DNA from 4 places in the Aeromonas molluscorum genome. Region 1 is predicted to be linked to each of the others. Evidence: predicted binding sites of a transcription regulator. Region 1 holds the regulator's gene; each other region holds the start of a gene.
What was found. The regulator sigma-54, encoded in region 1, starts transcription at its own class of promoters, with help from an activator protein. The targets are predictions, from matches to a motif close to TGGCACNGTTTTNGCTT.

Region 1 (4,212 bases):
GGCAAGGAAGAGTGGAAGGTGACCGCCGAGACAGGAGTGCTCAACACGGACGACAACGTGATACTGCGTGACAAGGTGCATCTCGATGGCCTCTTGCCTACCTCCTTCATTTCCACCCTGGATACACCCTATCTGGAGCTGGACTTGGTGACTCAGGATGTGAGAAGTAATCGGCAGGTCAACATAGTCGCCAAAGAGTTCCAGACCGAGGGCGTGGGCCTGAAGGGCCATCTGGATCGCAAATATTTCGAATTACTGGATCAAGGTCATGCCATCTATTTCAATGAAAAACGTTAACCTGGCCGTCCTGGCGCTGCTGCTGTGTGGCGGCGTCAATGCTAAAGAGTCCGACTTCGCCGAGAAGGTGTATGTGGATGCAGTCAAGCAGATCGCCGAGATGCAGGACAACCGTGTCACCTTCAGTGATGATGTGATCATTACCCAGGGCACCATCAAGATTAAGGCCGACAAGGTCGTGGTGATCCGCTCCGGCGAGCGGGGGGCCGAGGTGATGACAGCCTATGGCAAGCCAGCCACCTTCTTCCAGATCCTGGACAACGGCAAGCCGGTCAATGCGCACGGTGACAGCATTCGCTATGAGCTGAAAAACCGTCTGGTGACCATCACTGGCAATGGCGAGCTCAAGCAGGAGGACAGCCAGGTCAACGGGGACCTCATCCGCTACGACATCGTCAAGCAGAAGATGATTGCCGAGAGCAAGGGTGAGACCAATCGCGTCAAGACGGTGTTCCTGCCTGACCAGGTTGAGAACTTCGACAAGCCCGCCGACAAGAAGCAGGACAAATAAATCATGGCCGTGTTGAAAGCAGCAGGGCTGCAGAAGAGCTACAAAAAGCGCATGGTGGTCAGTGATGTCAGCCTGGAAGTTGGTACCGGTCAAATAGTGGGCCTGCTCGGTCCTAACGGTGCGGGCAAAACCACCTCTTTTTACATGATCGTCGGCCTGGTGCAGCGCGATGCGGGCCTCATCACCATAGATGAGCAGGATATCAGTCTGCAGCCCATGCATATCCGTGCCCGCAATGGCATCGGCTATTTGCCTCAGGAAGCGTCCATCTTTCGCCGTCTCTCCGTCTATGACAACCTCATGGGGGTCATGCAGACCCGCAAGGAGTTGAGTCGGGAGGAGCGCGAAGACAAGGTTGAGCAGCTGCTGGAAGAGTTCAGCATCACCCACATTCGCGACAACCTGGGCCAGAGCTTGTCCGGTGGCGAGCGCCGCCGGGTCGAGATCGCCCGCGCCCTGGCCGCCGAACCGCGCTTCATCCTGCTGGATGAACCCTTTGCCGGGGTGGATCCCATCTCAGTCATCGACATCAAGAAGATCATCCAGCACCTCAAGGAACGGGGCTTGGGTGTGCTTATCACGGACCACAACGTGCGAGAGACGCTGGACGTATGTGAGAAGGCCTATATCGTCAGCCATGGCCAGATGATAGCGGAAGGCACTCCTGCCGAGATCCTGGCCGATGAACAGGTCAAGCGTGTCTATTTGGGCGATCAATTCAGTCTATAGTAAGGGGAAATTGCCCTTTGCTTGCTGATGACCGCCTCGCTGAATATAAGGATATCCCGACGTAGATGAAGCCGACACTCCAGTTGCGCCTCGGTCAGCAATTGACCATGACGCCACAGTTACAACAAGCGATTCGTCTGCTCCAGCTCTCCACATTGGAACTTCAGCAGGAGATCCAGCAAGCCCTCGACAACAACCCCCTGCTCGAGCAAGAAGAGGCCGAGCTGCAGGAGACCCATGCAGAGGTCAAGCAAGACGAGAGTCAGCTCGACAGCAGCGATGCCATGGCCCAGGAACAGATGCCCGATGAGTTGCCGGTCGACAGCAGCTGGGATGACGTCTACTCCGCCGGTACCGGTCAGAGTGCGGGTCCTGTCTTTGAGGGAGAAGACAGCGTATACCAAGGTGAAACCACCGAGAACCTGCAAGATTACCTGCTGTGGCAGATGCGACTCACCCCTTTTAGCGATGTTGATGCCGCCATCGCCCTGGCCATCATCGATGGCATTGACGAGTCCGGTTACCTGACCAGTACCCTGGAGGATATTCGGCAGGCGGTGACCAGCGAAGAGGTTGAAGTAGAGCTCGACGAGGTTGAAGCCGTGCTCAAGCGGGTGCAGCATTTCGATCCGGTCGGTATCGCCGCGCGCTCTGTGCAAGAGTGTCTGTTGATCCAGCTTGGCCAATTCAGCCCAGATCTGCCCTGGCTGGCCGAGGCGCGGGAGGTGATTGGTGAGCACATGGATTTGCTGGGCAATCGTGACTATCGCACCCTGGCGCGCAAGACCCGCCTCAAGGAGGGGGATCTCAAGGAGGTCATCGACCTTATTCAGCAGCTCGAGCCGAGGCCCGGCAACAGGGTAGTGCAGAGTGACTCTCAATATGTGATCCCGGATGTGTCTGTCATCAAGCGTCAGAATCGCTGGGTGGTGGAGCTCAATCCGGATTCTGCACCGCGCATTCGGGTCAATGAGACCTATGCGGCCATGGCCCGCCAGGCGCGTACCAGCCAGGATACCCAATTCATTCGCTCCCATCTGCAAGATGCAAAATGGTTCATCAAGAGTCTGGAGAGCCGCAATGAAACTTTGCTGAAAGTAGCCACTTGCATAGTGGAGCAGCAGCAGGGGTTTTTTGAATATGGCGAAGAGGCCATGAAACCCATGGTGCTCAACGACATCGCCGAGGCGGTCGAGATGCATGAATCGACTATTTCCCGGGTGACGACCCAGAAGTACATGCATACCCCGCGCGGCATCTTCGAACTGAAATATTTCTTCTCAAGTCACGTCAATACCGAAGGAGGAGGTGAATGCTCATCGACTGCAATTCGCGCCCTGATCAAGAAGCTGGTGACGGCGGAGAACCCGGCGAAACCGTTAAGTGATAGCAAGATCGCGGATTTGTTGGCCGAACAGGGTATTATGGTGGCACGACGCACGATCGCCAAATACCGTGAATCCTTGTTGATACCACCGTCCAATCAGCGCAAATGCCTGGTTTAGGCAAAACAAAAGGAAGACGTTATGCAAATTAACTTGACCGGACACCACGTAGAGATCACCGAAGCGCTACGTGATTATGTGAATACCAAGTTTGCCAGACTCGAGCGTCACTTTGACCAGATCAACAATGTTCATGTGGTATTGAGCGTAGAAAAACTGAACCAGATTGCCGAAGCCAAGCTACACGTCAGTGGGGGCGAAGTGTTCGCCAACTCACAGCATGCAGATATGTATGCCGCGATCGATACCCTGCTCGACAAACTTGATCGACAGATCATCAAGCACAAAGACAAGTTAAATCAAAAATAACTATGCAACTTGAACACATACTGAGTCGGGACTGCACCAAGAGTGCGGTCCCTTGTACCAGCAAGAAACGCGCCCTGGAAATCATCAGCGAACTGGCCGCCGAGCGGCTGGGGACCTCACGCCAGGCTCTGTTCGAATGTCTGCTTGCCCGCGAAAAGATGGGCAGTACCGGCATCGGTGCCGGGATTGCCATTCCCCACGGCCGTATCGGTGACGAGTTTCCGCCAACGGCTGTCCTGATGACCTTCGCAGACCCCATTCCCTTCGATTCCATCGACAATCAGCCTGTCGATCTGCTCTTTGCCTTGCTGGTGCCGGAGAGTGAGTGCAAGCAGCACCTCAAGACTCTCTCCCTGATGGCATCCAAACTTGGTGACAAGGCGGTATGCCGCCAGTTGCGCCAGGCCAGCAGCGATGATGATCTCTATCAGATCATGATCTCCGCCTGATGGGCATCACTCAGCTCTAATCATTCCTTGTTGTGGGAGGGCGCAAGATGCAGCTCATCGTAGTCAGTGGCCGATCCGGGTCGGGCAAGACAGTCGCCCTGCGGGTACTGGAAGATCTCGGGTATTACTGTGTCGACAACCTGCCGGTCAATTTGTTACCCCAGCTGATCGTCTCGGTACAGAGTCAGTACGACAAGCTGGCGGTCAGCATAGATGTGCGTAATTTGCCCAGCGATCCGGAGCGGCTCGATACGCTACTGGCGCAGGTGCGCAATGATGGTCGGGTGCAGTACAGCAGCTTCTTCTTCGATGCGGAGAACAGCACCCTGCTCAAGCGTTACGGCGAAAGCCGCCGGCTGCACCCGCTGTCACGCAAGAGTCTCTCGTTGGACGAGGCGATCCGTGAGGAGAC
Region 2 (4,212 bases), on a different contig from region 1:
CCTATGCCAGATAGCGCCCTCTGACCGGCACCCTCCCTGTTCAACGGCATTGTCCGCAAGGCCCCGTCACGGGGCCTTGTCGTTTCCGGCATCCTGCTGGGGGGCGAGCTGCTGGTGGACCAGCGTCGCCAGCCGGACGAGGGCGGTTTCCAGTGCAAGGCTCCAGGGATGGGAGCTGTTGAGGCGCAGGCAGTGGTTGTACTGACCCTGGCTGGAGAACAGCGCCCCCGGCGCCAGCGAAAAGCCGCTCTCGATGGCGCTTGCATAGAGCGCACGGCCATCGAGGCGGGCGTCAAATTCCAGCCAGAGGAAGTAGCCGCCATCCGGGGCGCTGATGCGCACTTCGTCCTGGAAGAGGCGCAGCAGGGCCGCCCGCATCTGCTGCTGGCGCTGGGCCAGGGTGTGGCGCAGGCGGCGAAAGTGGGCATCCACCCCGCCCTGGCGCAGCATGTCGGCCAGCGCCAGCTGGCTCGGCACATTGGTCGACAGGGTCGACATCAGCTGCAGCCGCTGGATGCGCTCGGCGTGGCGCTTCGTCACCACCCAGCCGACCCGAAAGCCCGGCGCCAGGCATTTGGTCCAGGAGCCGCACAGCAGGCTCTCTCCCCGCGCATCCCAATGGGTGATGGGCCTTGGCCGCTCGCGCCCGAAGTAAAGCTCGGCGTAGACGTCGTCCTCCACCAGAGGCACCTCATGGGCGTTGAGCAACGCCATCAGTTCCTGCTTGTGGCCATCCGGCATGGTGTGACCGAGGGGGTGCTGGACGTTGCCCATCAGCCAGCACGCCTTGATGGGGCGCTGGGCGAGGGCCTCCTCCAGCAGGGCGAGATCGATGCCCACCCCGGGGATCACGGGTATTTCCACCACCTTGAGCTTGAGCCTCTCTATGGCCTGCAGGGCGCCGTAGAAGGTGGGGGACTCCACCACCACCCAGTCCCCGGGCTCGGTCAGCACCTGCAAGCTTAAGGAGAGCGCCTCCATGGCGCCCGTGGTGATGATGATCTGCTGGGGATCCACCGCCATCCCCTCGCTGGCGTAACGCTGGGCGATGGCGCGGCGCAGCGCCTCGTTGCCGGGAGGCAGATCTGCCACCGTGCTGAAGGGGTCGAGGCGGCGCATGCAGCTTGCCAGGGCCCGGCCGAGCTGGGGGTGGGGGAAGAGGGCGGGATCCGCCACCGCGAGCCCCAGCGGCACCAGCTTCCGGGACTTGCTCGCCTGCAACACCTCGAACACCAGATCGTTGATGTCCACCGAGCCGCTGTAGCGGGCCTGCTGGGCCGTGCCGGCGGGCAGCGGGGAGGTGGCGGCCTTGACGTAGTAGCCGGACTTGGGTCTGGCCAGGATGAGGCCGCGGCTTTCCAGCAGCTGATAGGCCTGGAGCACCGTCATGGGGCTGAGGCCATGTGTCTTGCAGCTCTGGCGGATGGAGGGGATGCGCTCCCCCGGCTGCCAGAGGCCGCTCTCTATCTGCTGCTGCAACAAGGCAGCCAGCTGACCGTAACGGGACATGGTGGGCTCAAACTGTTATAGGTGGATTTCACTATAACTGCATCTGTTATAGGTGTCATGGCACGTGTTGTACTTAACGGGCGAAAACCTGCCTGTTAAATGCAACATAGAGAGTCATGCATGATAAGCCTGGATGATGTGGTCAGCCTCTCCCGAATACAGTTCGGCGCGACGGCGATGTTCCACTTTCTGTTTGTGCCCCTCACCCTGGGGCTGTCCTGGATCCTGGTGATCGCCGAGTCGGCCTACGTGATGACCGGCAAGGTGATCTACAGGGACATCACCCGCTTCTGGGGCAAGCTGTTCGGTATCAACTTCGTCATGGGGGTCACCACCGGCATCACGTTGGAGTTCCAGTTCGGCACCAACTGGGCCTACTACTCCCACTATGTCGGCGACATCTTCGGCACCCCGCTGGCGGTGGAGGGGCTGATGGCCTTCTTCCTGGAGTCCACCCTGGTGGGCCTGTTCTTCTTCGGCTGGGACAAGCTCTCCCGGGGTCAGCACCTGCTGGTGACCATGCTGGTGGCGATCGGCTCCAACCTCTCCGCCCTCTGGATCCTCATCGCCAACGGCTGGATGCAAAACCCGGTGGGGGCCGAGTTCAACCCCATGACGATGCGCATGGAGCTGGTGGACGTAGGGGCGGTGATCTTCAACCCGGTGGCCCAGGTCAAGTTCGTCCACACGGTGGCGGCGGGCTATGTGGCGGCCTCCCTATTCGTGATGGGGGTGAGCAGCTGGTATCTGCTGCGCCGCATGGAGGTGCGCTTCGCCCTGCGATCCTTCGCCATCGCCTCGGGTTTTGGTCTGGCCGCCATCCTCTCCGTCATCGTGCTGGGGGACGAGTCGGGCTATCGCTCCGGCGAGGTGCAGAAGGTCAAGCTGGCTGCCATCGAGGCGGAGTGGGAGACCGAACCCGCCCCTGCCTCCTTCACCCTGTTCGGCCTGCCGGATCAGCGCGCCGAGACCACTCACGCCGCGGTCAAGATACCCTATCTGATGGGCATCATCGCCACCCGCTCTCTGGATGAGCAGGTGACGGGTTTGAAAGATCTGAAAGCGCAGCACGAGGTGCGCATTCGCAGCGGCATGCTTGCCCACGACGCCCTGGAGGCGCTGCGCTCAGACGGCAGCAATGCCGAGGCCCGCGCCACCTTCGAGCGCCACCGCGCGGATCTCGGCTACGGCCTGCTGCTGACCCCCTACGCCAAGGAGATTGGCAAGGCGGACGAAGGGGCCATAGCCCGGGCGGTGGACGACTCCATCCCCCAGGTGGCGCCGCTCTTTTGGAGCTTCCGGCTGATGGTGGGGATAGGTGTGGTGCTGCTCGGGCTCTTTGGTGCCGCCTTCCTGCAACTGTGCCGGGGCAAGCTGGTGCAATCGACCCGCCTGCTCAAGGCGCTGTTCTGGAGCATACCGCTGCCCTGGATTGCCATCGAGGCGGGCTGGTTCGTGGCGGAGTTCGGCCGCCAGCCCTGGACCATCAGCGACGTGCTGCCGGTGTCGGCCTCCGTCTCCTTGCTGCAACCTGGGCAACTCTGGTTCAGCCTGATCGCCATCTTCCTCATTTACAGCAGCCTGCTGGTGGTGGAGCTGTTCTTGTTGCGTCATGTGATCCGCAAAGGGCCCGCCAGCCTGCAGACGGGTCGTTATCAAGGTGAAGTGTTGAAAAACGGGAGTCCCGTCTGATGGATTACGAAACCCTGAAACTCGTCTGGTGGGGGCTGGTGCTCTTCCTGCTCATCGGCTTCGTGGTGATGGATGGCTTCGATCTCGGGGTCGGCATGCTGCTCCCCGTGGTGGCCAACACCGATGAGGAGCGGCGGGTGCTGCTCAACAGCGTGGGGCCGGTGTGGGAGGGCAACCAGGTGTGGCTCATCGCCGGTGCCGGCACCCTGTTCGCCGCCTGGCCCCTGGTCTACGCCGCCTCCTTCTCGGCGCTCTATGTGCCCTTCATGTTCCTGCTGTTCGGCCTCTTCCTGCGCCCGGTGGGGTTTGACTATCGCAGCAAGCTGCCGGACCCCCTGTGGCGCAGCTGGTGGGACAGGGCCCTGGTGATGGGGGCCCTGCTGCCGACCCTGGTGTTTGGCGCGACCCTCGGCTTCTTGTTGCAAGGGCTGCCGTTTCGCTTCGACTCGGCCCTGCGCATCCACTACGGCGCCTTCGATTTCAACTGGCCGCTGCTGTTGACCTGCATGGGCACGGCGCTGGCCCTGCTGATGCTCCATGGCTGCAGCTTCCTGCAGTGCAAGACCCAAGGGGTGATAGCACAGCGCTGCGCCCGCCAGAGCCGCTGGCTCGGCCCATTGGCGAGCATTCTCTTTGCCCTCGGCGGTTTCTGGCTCAGCCAGATGCGCGGTTACCGGATAGCGGAGATAGGGGATCTCAACAGCGCCCTCACCCCCCTGATGAAGCAGGTGGTGACGGCGCCGGATGGCTGGTTTGGCAACTTCGTGGCACACCCCGTGCTCTGGGCAGTGCCGGCCCTGGGCCTCGCGCTGCCGCTCTTGAGCACGCTGGCAAGTGCCCTTGGCCGGGGGCGGCTCGCCATCGTCGCCAGTGGCGGTGCCTGCGCCGCCATGATGCTGACCGTGGCCATCGCGCTCTTCCCCTTCGTGCTGCCCTCCTCCCTGGATCCGTCGAGCAGCCTGACCCTGTGGGATGGCACCTCCAGCGAGCGGACGCTGCTTATCATGCTGG
Region 3 (4,212 bases), on a different contig from region 1:
AGAACCCTGGTGGGCTTCTTCCACGTCGACAGTCACAGTTTCAAACGGCTCGTGCAACACGCCATCCACGGTGCGCAGGATAACTTCCGGACGGGATACCGCCAGCTCGTAGCCTTCGCGACGCATGTTTTCAATCAGGATGGAAAGGTGCAGTTCACCACGGCCGGAAACGCGGAACTTGTCCGGATCTTCGGTCTCTTCCACGCGCAGGGCCACGTTGTGGACCAGCTCCTGGTTCAGACGCTCCATGATGTTGCGGGAGGTCACGAACTTGCCTTCTTTACCGGCGAACGGTGAGGTGTTGACCTGGAAGGTCATGTTCACGGTCGGCTCGTCGACGGAGAGTGCCGGCAGGGCTTCAACAGCATTGTTGTCACAGATGGTGTCGGAGATTTTCAGCTCGCCCAGACCGGTGATGGCAATGATGTCGCCCGCTTGCGCGTCAACAACTTCGGTACGGGACAGACCCAGGTAGCCAAGTACCTGACCGACTTTGCCGGTACGGGTCTTGCCGTTGGCACCAACGACGGTGACTTGCTGGTTGGTTTTGACGCGACCACGGCTGATACGGCCGATACCGATGACACCCACGTAGGAGTTGTAGTCCAGCTGGGAGATCTGCATCTGGAAGGCACCGGCAGGGTCACCCTTCGGCTGCTCCACGTTGTCAACGATGGCCTGGAACAGGGGTTCCATGTTGTCGGACTCAACGTTTTGGTCCATGGTGGCCCAACCGTTCAGTGCAGAGGCGTAGACAACTTTGAAGTCCAGCTGCTCATCGGTGGCACCCAGGTTGTCGAACAGATCGAAGACCTGATCCATTACCCAGTCAGGACGAGCACCCGGACGGTCAATCTTGTTGATGACGACGATCGGCTTCAGACCCTGGGCGAATGCTTTTTGGGTGACGAAACGGGTTTGCGGCATAGGGCCGTCAACGGCATCCACCAGCAGCAACACGGAGTCAACCATGGACATGACACGCTCTACTTCACCACCGAAGTCGGCGTGACCCGGAGTATCAACGATGTTGATGCGGTAGTCTTTCCAACGGATTGCAGTGTTCTTGGCGAGAATGGTAATACCACGTTCTTTTTCCAGATCGTTGGAATCCATCAGACGCTCTTGACCATCAGTGGTACGGTCGAGGGTTCCAGACTGCTGCAGCAGCTTATCAACCAGGGTAGTTTTGCCGTGGTCTACGTGCGCAATAATCGCAATATTGCGTAAATTCTCTAACATTCTCGCCTCAATCACCGGGTAAAATTGGGCGCTAATTGTACTCTCGCCTTTGTGATCTGCCTAGCAGAATCGCAGTAGATTCACGCACGGCAATGGATCTGGATCATAGACCCGAGCCAACAAGCCTGTTTAGATGGGGATCCTGCCCCCTTGCACTTGTTTGGCGCACCAAAACGATCCCCAGTAGCACCAATTTGGTGCAATGTGGCGCAGAACCAGCAGATTTTGGGACGCCAAGATGCGGCAACTGCCCTGAAATCAGGCTGTCACAAACTTGGCACGATACTCGCTTAGTGTGAAATCGATGACGAATTCACCCAAAGAGTTTTAACACCGGAGGTTACTTAGCATGTCAGCTCAGAACGTAATGGCCTTGATCCAGGAACATGAAGTCAAGTTTGTCGACCTGCGCTTTACCGACACCAAGGGTAAAGAGCAGCACGTTTCCATTCCTTCCCACCAGGTCAACGAAGAGTTCTTCGAAGACGGCAAAATGTTCGATGGTTCCTCCATCGGCGGCTGGAAAGGCATTAACGAGTCTGACATGGTGCTGATGCCGGATGCGGCCTCCGCCAAGCTGGATCCGTTCACCGAAGAGACCACTCTGAACATCGTCTGTGACATCCTGGAACCGGCCACCATGCAAGGCTACGATCGCGACCCGCGCTCCATCGCCAAACGTGCCGAAGACTTCCTGAAGTCCAGCGGCATTGCCGATACCGTCCTGTTTGGACCGGAACCCGAATTCTTCATGTTCGACAACATCACCTTCTCGAACACCATGGGCCACAGCTTCGTCAAGATCGAATCCGAAGAAGCCGCTTGGAACTCAGGCACCGCCTACGAGCACGGCAACAAGGGGCACCGTCCCTTCGTCAAGGGTGGTTACTTCCCGGTTGCACCGGTTGACTCCTCCCAGGACATCCGCGCCGCCATGTGTCTGGTGCTGGAAGAGATGGGCCAGGTGGTCGAAGCGCACCACCATGAGGTGGCTACCGCCGGTCAGAACGAGATCGCCACTCGCTTCAATACCCTCACCCTGAAGGCTGATGAAGTCCAGGTGCTGAAGTACGTGATCCACAACGTGGCCCACGCCTACAACAAGACTGTTACCTTCATGCCAAAACCCATGTTCGGTGACAACGGCTCCGGCATGCACTGCCACCAGTCCCTGGCCAAAGATGGCGTCAACCTGTTCGCTGGCGACTTGTATGGCGGCTTGTCCGAAATGGCGCTGCACTACATCGGCGGCATCATCAAGCACGCCAAGGCCATCAACGCCTTCGCCAACCCGACCACCAACTCCTACAAGCGTCTGGTACCAGGCTACGAAGCACCGGTCATGCTGGCTTACTCTGCCCGCAACCGTTCCGCTTCCATCCGTATCCCGGTCGTACCTAGCCCGAAAGCCCGCCGTATCGAAGTGCGCTTCCCGGATCCGGCCGCCAACCCTTACCTGGCCTTCGCAGCCCAGCTGATGGCCGGTCTGGACGGTATCATCAACAAGATCCACCCGGGCGATGCCATGGACAAGAACTTGTACGATCTGCCGCCGGAAGAAGCAGCAGAAGTGCCGACCGTTGCCGGCTCTCTGGACGAAGCCCTGGCTGGTCTGGACGCGGACCGCGAGTTCCTGACCCGCGGCGGCGTGTTCAGCGACGACTTCATCAACTCCTACCTGGAGCTGAAGCAGCATGAAGTGGACCGCGTACGCATGACCCCGCACCCGCTGGAGTTCGAACTGTACTACTCTGTCTAACAGATACAGTCAGAACCCAATGCATACAAAACCCGCCTCATGGCGGGTTTTTTCTCTGATAGGCTTTAAGCGGGATCCCACCAAGGAGAGATGGATGAGAATGAGCCGCTATGCCGGGTTCTTGCTGCTGGTCTGCCTGAGCGCCCAGGGTGCCAAGATCTACTCCTGGATCGACAATCGGGGGATCACTCACTACACCAGTGCCCCTCCCGCCGGCCAGCAAACCCAGGAGATCGATCTGCGAGTCGCACCTCTGGTTGGCACAACCACCCACTCGGTACAGGTCGATAATTACAACCACCTCATTGGCGCCGATATCAAGCAGGCCGAACTGGCCATCTCCCTGCTGTCCCCCGAACCAGACAGCACCCTGCGCGACAACACAGGCAACATAGTGTTTGAAGCCCAGGTCACTCCCGTCCCGCCGACCCAGTACGACTTGCGCCTGTTGCTCGATGGCAAGGAGCGGGGCCGGGCTCACAACACGCTGATGATCCGCCTGGAAAATCTGGATCGGGGCACCCATAGGGTGCAGCTCGAGCTACTGGCAAAAGACGGTACGATCCTTGCTAAATCAGATGTTGTGACTTTCTATCTGCACAGAACCAGAGCCAATCAGGCAGCCAACCCGGGCCCTGCGCCTCATAAAGGGTGATCCTCTGCACCTATGCGGGTAGACTGAATGCACTATATTGGTGCATTGCCGGTGTGTAGCACCGTTTTAGGGAGAAACCTGTGCCAGTCCGCTCGGATCAAGCCAAGACATTACTCGACAACCTGCTGACCGCCGTCATTCTGATGGACGAGCGCCTCTGCATTCAGCACGTCAATCCTGCGGCTGAGCAGTTGCTCTCCCTCAGTCAACGCCGGCTGATCGGGCTGGAACTGCCCCATCTGCTGGAGCACATCTCCCTCGACTTGCAACGCTTTCGCCAATGCCTCATCTCGGGGCAAGGCTTCACCGACAGTGAAGTGACGCTCGTCGTGGAAGGAGAGCCTCGCCTGGTCGAACTCAGTGCCAGCCCCCTGGCCGACCATGAGCAGCGCTTGATAGTGGTTGAGCTGCGCAAGATCGATCAGCAGAAGAAGATCAGTCAGGAGTTGCAGCAGCATGCCCAACAACAGGCAGCCAGGGAGTTGGTGCGCGGTTTGGCCCACGAGATCAAAAATCCGCTCGGGGGACTGCGGGGGGCCGCCCAATTGCTGCAAAA
Region 4 (4,212 bases), on a different contig from region 1:
TGATCGGCCTGGCGCGCTGCATCGCCATGGTGCTGGTGTGGAACGATCTCGGTGGCGGCAGCAAGGAGTACGGTGCTGGCCTGGTGGCGCTCAACAGCGCGTTCCAGATCCTCACCTACAGCTTCATGGCCTGGCTGTTCATCACCGTGCTGCCGCCCCTGTTCGGCCTGCAAGGCTTCGCGGTGGAGATCACCATGCTGGATATCGCGCAGAGCGTGTTGATTTATCTCGGCATTCCTTTCCTGGCAGGCTTTTTGAGCCGTCACTATCTGGTCAAGGCAAAAGGGGAGAAGTGGTACAGCGAGCGCTTCATTCCGGCCATCTCCCCCATCACGTTGATCGCCCTCTTGGCCACAATCGTGCTGATGTTCAGCCTCAAGGGGGAGATGATCGTCGAGCTGCCCATGGATGTGCTGCGGGTCGCCGTGCCCCTGGTGGTCTACTTTGTGCTGATGTTCTTCACCAGCTTCCTGGTGGGCAAGAAGCTGGGCATTCCCTATGACAAGAACGCCTCCATCGCCTTTACCGCCACCGGCAACAACTTCGAGCTGGCCATTGCGGTCTCCATCGCCGTGTTTGGCTTGAGTTCGGATCAGGCCTTCGCCGGCGTCATAGGCCCGCTGGTGGAGGTGCCCGTGCTGATCGCCCTGGTCAATGTCGCCTTGAGAATGAAGCGCAATTATGTGACTCCGCAGACTCACTCATGAGCGACACCTGATCACTCTCTATCGCCATCTGGCAAGCGCCCCGCCAGGCATGCTATTGCGCACTCTGGCGCTGGGTGCACAGCCTGTACCCCTGATCAACAAACGACCGGGAAAACAGGGGCTTGGCCCCTGCGGGGCTGTGCCGAGCTCCCTGGCGGTGTATGCTAAGGGGGCAAACAGCTTCTCGCCCCTTGCGGGTATCTGATATGGAGATAGTCATGAAGATGCGAACTCTGCCCCTGCTCATGGTGGCATTGGTGGCCATGCCCGGTCATGCCGATTGGGACAAGCTCAAGAGCGCCGCCTCCGATCTGGGCGAGGCCGTGAGTGAGACCAGCAAGGAGGCGTGGCGTGATGTCAGCGATTTCTCCAAACAGACTTGGGACTCCGCCTCCCAGTGGGGGGAGGAGGCGTTCAACACCGCAGGGGAGTGGACCGACAAGAGCGTGGCGACCAGCAAGGAGTGGCTGACGGTTGCAGACAAGAAGCTCGATGAGATGGTCGAGCCCACGACGGCAGAGCAGGCCCGTAGCGCCCTCGACACCATGGCCGATACGGCTCTGGTTCGGCTGTTCAATGAGCAGCCTTCAGCCAAGCTGCTGTTTGACAATGCCTATGGCTACGCGGTGTTTGATTCTCGCAAGTTTTCCCTGATGCTCAGCACCAACCAGGGGGCCGGGGTGGCTGTCAGCCGCCAGGATAACAACCGTACCTACATGAAGATGTTCGGTGGCGGCCTCTCCGCAGGCCTGGGGGGCAAGTTCTATCAACAGGTGATCCTGTTTGAGGACAAGGCCAGGTTTGATGCCTTCGTCCATCAGGGCTGGGAGGCGACCTCCGAGGTGGGGGCCGTGGCAGGCGAAGAGAGCGCCGGACTCACCGCCAAGTACAATGGCGGCATGGCGATCTACCAGATTGGCGAAAAAGGCCTGTTGCTCGCCGCCAGTATTGCGGGTTCCAAGTACTGGCTGGATGATGATCTGAACAAGCAGTAGCCATCTGGAAAGTTTTGCTGCAATTTTCTTATATCATATTGAAATACTGTCTGTTTAAATGACGCTACTTGCAGTAAAAGAGGGCCTTGAGCCCTCTTTTTCATGGGCAAATCACAGCTATCGGAAAGACAAGGAGTGCAAGATGGAGCAGGAGCCCACATCGGCTGGACAGGATAGCGCCGCAGTGCAACAGCGGGAATGGGATAGACAGAGCATCTACCTACGCCTGCAAGAGGGGAGCCCCATGGTCTTCTGGGTCTGGGGAGAGGAGGTCGTCCCCCTCCTGGCTCGCCCAGATTTGTTTGATCATGATGGCGGTTTTGGTTGGGGGCGGGAGAGTGCGGAGTGCATGGCCCTGGCGGTTGCCATCGTCGCCAAGCTGGTGGAGGTGGGGCTGGTGGATCCGGGACAAACCGATGCCAAGAGCCGCTATCTCCACGATGAGGTGCTGGTCAAGCTGCCCGCCGACGAGCACAGGGATCTGCACCTCAGCTATCTGCGGTTGCTGCTCGGATAGCACTTGCTAGTGCTGGCTACGCCGCGAGACGAGTGCGTCAGCCAGGCTCCGCGTGCAGTACCGGGAGGCCCTGCAGGGCTGAGGGCGCCGCTGCTCCAGCTTCCGGATGCGCAGCGAATCACCCTGGTTGGCACTCTTATTGCTTATCTCTTGCCAGCGTCAATGATTTGTCTGGGGAAGAGCAATGGAAATTAGTGCAAGCAGCCTGATGCAAGAGATGCAGGCGCTCAAGGTGGAAGCGGGTATTCCTGCAATCAGTCAGCCAAGCGGTCAGGTCAGTTCGGATTTTGGCCAGCTGCTGCAACAGGCCCTTGGCAATGTCAATGGCTTGCAGGGCAATGCCAACGACTTGCGCACCCGGCTCGACATGGGTGACAAATCGGTGGATCTCTCCGATGTGATGATCGCCGGCCAGAAAGCTTCCATCGCCTTCGAGGCGACGGTACAGGTGCGCAACAAGATGGTCGATGCCTACAAGACCATCATGAACATGCCGGTTTAAGGGTGTTGATTTTGCTATTTGGCCAGGTACTGGAGAGCGCATTTTCCTTCCTCTCTCCCTCCCTTTCTCATGAACCAGACCAGAAGATAAGGATCTGACCCGTGGCTAACGATCAAAATGGCGATCTGCTGATCAACCATGAAGGGGCGAGTGCCCTTGACGAGAATGAACAGAAGAGTTCGGCGCTGGGGTTCCTCTCCAACAGCGACGTGCTGCGCCAGATCACCCTGATCCTGGGGCTGGCCATCTGCCTGGCCATCGCCGTCTTCATCCTGCTGTGGGGCAAGGAGCCGGAGATGCGGCCCCTTGGCACCTATAGCACCGAGGAGCTGGTCTCCACCCTCGACTATCTGGATCAGCAGAAGATCCCCTATCAGGTCGATGGCAAGAGCGTGCTGGTCAGCGCCGAAAACTACGGCGACATCAGACTGCGGTTGACCCGGGCAGGGTTAGGTACCAACAGCGCCAGCAGCAATGATGGCGAGGCCATCTTGCTCAAGGATTCCAGCTTCGGCGTCAGTCAGCGCATGGAATCTGAGCGCCTCAAACTCAGCCGCGAGCGCCAGCTCGCCAGCGCCATCGAACAGTTCCAGAACGTGGCCAAGGCCCAGGTGTTGCTGGCCATTCCCAAAGACAATGTGTTCGCCCGCAACGAGCGCAAACCCAGTGCCACCGTGGTGTTGACCCTCAAGGGCTCGGCGTTGGGTCAGGGAGAGGTGGACTCCATCGTCGACATGGTCGCCTCCGCCGTTCACGGTCTGGAGCCAACCCGGGTGACTGTCACCGATCAGAGTGGTCGCCTGCTCAACTCCGGCTCCCAGGATCCGGTCTCCGCCCAGACCCGCAAAGAATTTGCCATGCAGCAGAAGCAGGAGCTGGAGTACAAACAGAAAATTGACGCCATCCTGATCCCCGTGCTCGGGATGGACAACTACACCGCCGAGGTGGACTTGGCCCTGGACTTCTCCCAGCAGGAGCAGACCCGCAAGACCTACAACCCGGACCTGCCTGCGGTGCGCTCCGAGATGACCCTGGAAGAGAACAGTGCCAGCGGTGCCAATGGCGGTATTCCTGGTGCCCTCTCCAACCAGCCACCCGCCGCCTCAGGTATTCCGGAGAAGGCCGATGGGGGCGAGGGCGGTGCCAGCGCCGGTCGTTCGCGCAAAGAGGCGACCCGCAACTACGAACTCGATACCACCGTCAGCCATACCCGACGTCAGATGGGCGGCATTCGCCGCATGACGGTGTCGGTGGCGGTGGATTACAAGTCGATCACCGGTGCCGATGGCGCCGTCACCCGCGAGCCACGCAGCCAGGGAGAGATTGATACCTTGCGTCGCCTCATCAGTGGTGGTTTGGGGTTCGATGTGACCCGGGGTGATACCCTGGAAGTGGTCGCCATCCCCTTCAACCGCCCCGAGCTGGACGTGATGCCGGATCTGCCGATCTATGAGGAGCCCTGGTTCTGGCGCGCGGTGCGTATCGCCGCCT

Region 2: ACSMDR_RS17285 (cytochrome ubiquinol oxidase subunit I) is a predicted target of sigma-54. The motif match lies at 1,568-1,584, and genes of this name have one in related genera.
Region 3: glnA (glutamate--ammonia ligase) is a predicted target of sigma-54. The motif match lies at 1,518-1,534, and genes of this name have one in related genera.
Region 4: fliE (flagellar hook-basal body complex protein FliE) is a predicted target of sigma-54. The motif match lies at 2,348-2,364, and genes of this name have one in related genera.

Annotation. Positions count from the first base shown of each region.
Region 1 covers NZ_JBPQCY010000001.1:2,003,537-2,007,748, reverse strand. The annotation lists gene lptC (LPS export ABC transporter periplasmic protein LptC) at 1-297, shown strand, start outside; gene lptA (lipopolysaccharide transport periplasmic protein LptA) at 284-808, shown strand; gene lptB (LPS export ABC transporter ATP-binding protein) at 812-1,537, shown strand; gene ACSMDR_RS09920 (RNA polymerase factor sigma-54) at 1,603-3,042, shown strand; gene hpf (ribosome hibernation promoting factor) at 3,064-3,351, shown strand; gene ptsN (PTS IIA-like nitrogen regulatory protein PtsN) at 3,354-3,800, shown strand; gene rapZ (RNase adapter RapZ) at 3,848-4,212, shown strand, end outside.
Region 2 covers NZ_JBPQCY010000002.1:1,442,016-1,446,227, forward strand. The annotation lists gene ACSMDR_RS17275 (GNAT family N-acetyltransferase) at 1-14, shown strand, start outside; gene ACSMDR_RS17280 (aminotransferase-like domain-containing protein) at 67-1,509, opposite strand; gene ACSMDR_RS17285 (cytochrome ubiquinol oxidase subunit I) at 1,630-3,201, shown strand; gene cydB (cytochrome d ubiquinol oxidase subunit II) at 3,201-4,212, shown strand, end outside.
Region 3 covers NZ_JBPQCY010000002.1:171,893-176,104, reverse strand. The annotation lists gene typA (translational GTPase TypA) at 1-1,242, opposite strand, end outside; gene glnA (glutamate--ammonia ligase) at 1,592-3,001, shown strand; gene ACSMDR_RS11375 (DUF4124 domain-containing protein) at 3,102-3,656, shown strand; gene glnL (nitrogen regulation protein NR(II)) at 3,737-4,212, shown strand, end outside.
Region 4 covers NZ_JBPQCY010000002.1:1,215,312-1,219,523, forward strand. The annotation lists gene arsB (ACR3 family arsenite efflux transporter) at 1-707, shown strand, start outside; gene befA (beta cell expansion factor BefA) at 926-1,702, shown strand; gene ACSMDR_RS16200 (hypothetical protein) at 1,845-2,219, shown strand; gene fliE (flagellar hook-basal body complex protein FliE) at 2,404-2,721, shown strand; gene fliF (flagellar basal-body MS-ring/collar protein FliF) at 2,823-4,212, shown strand, end outside.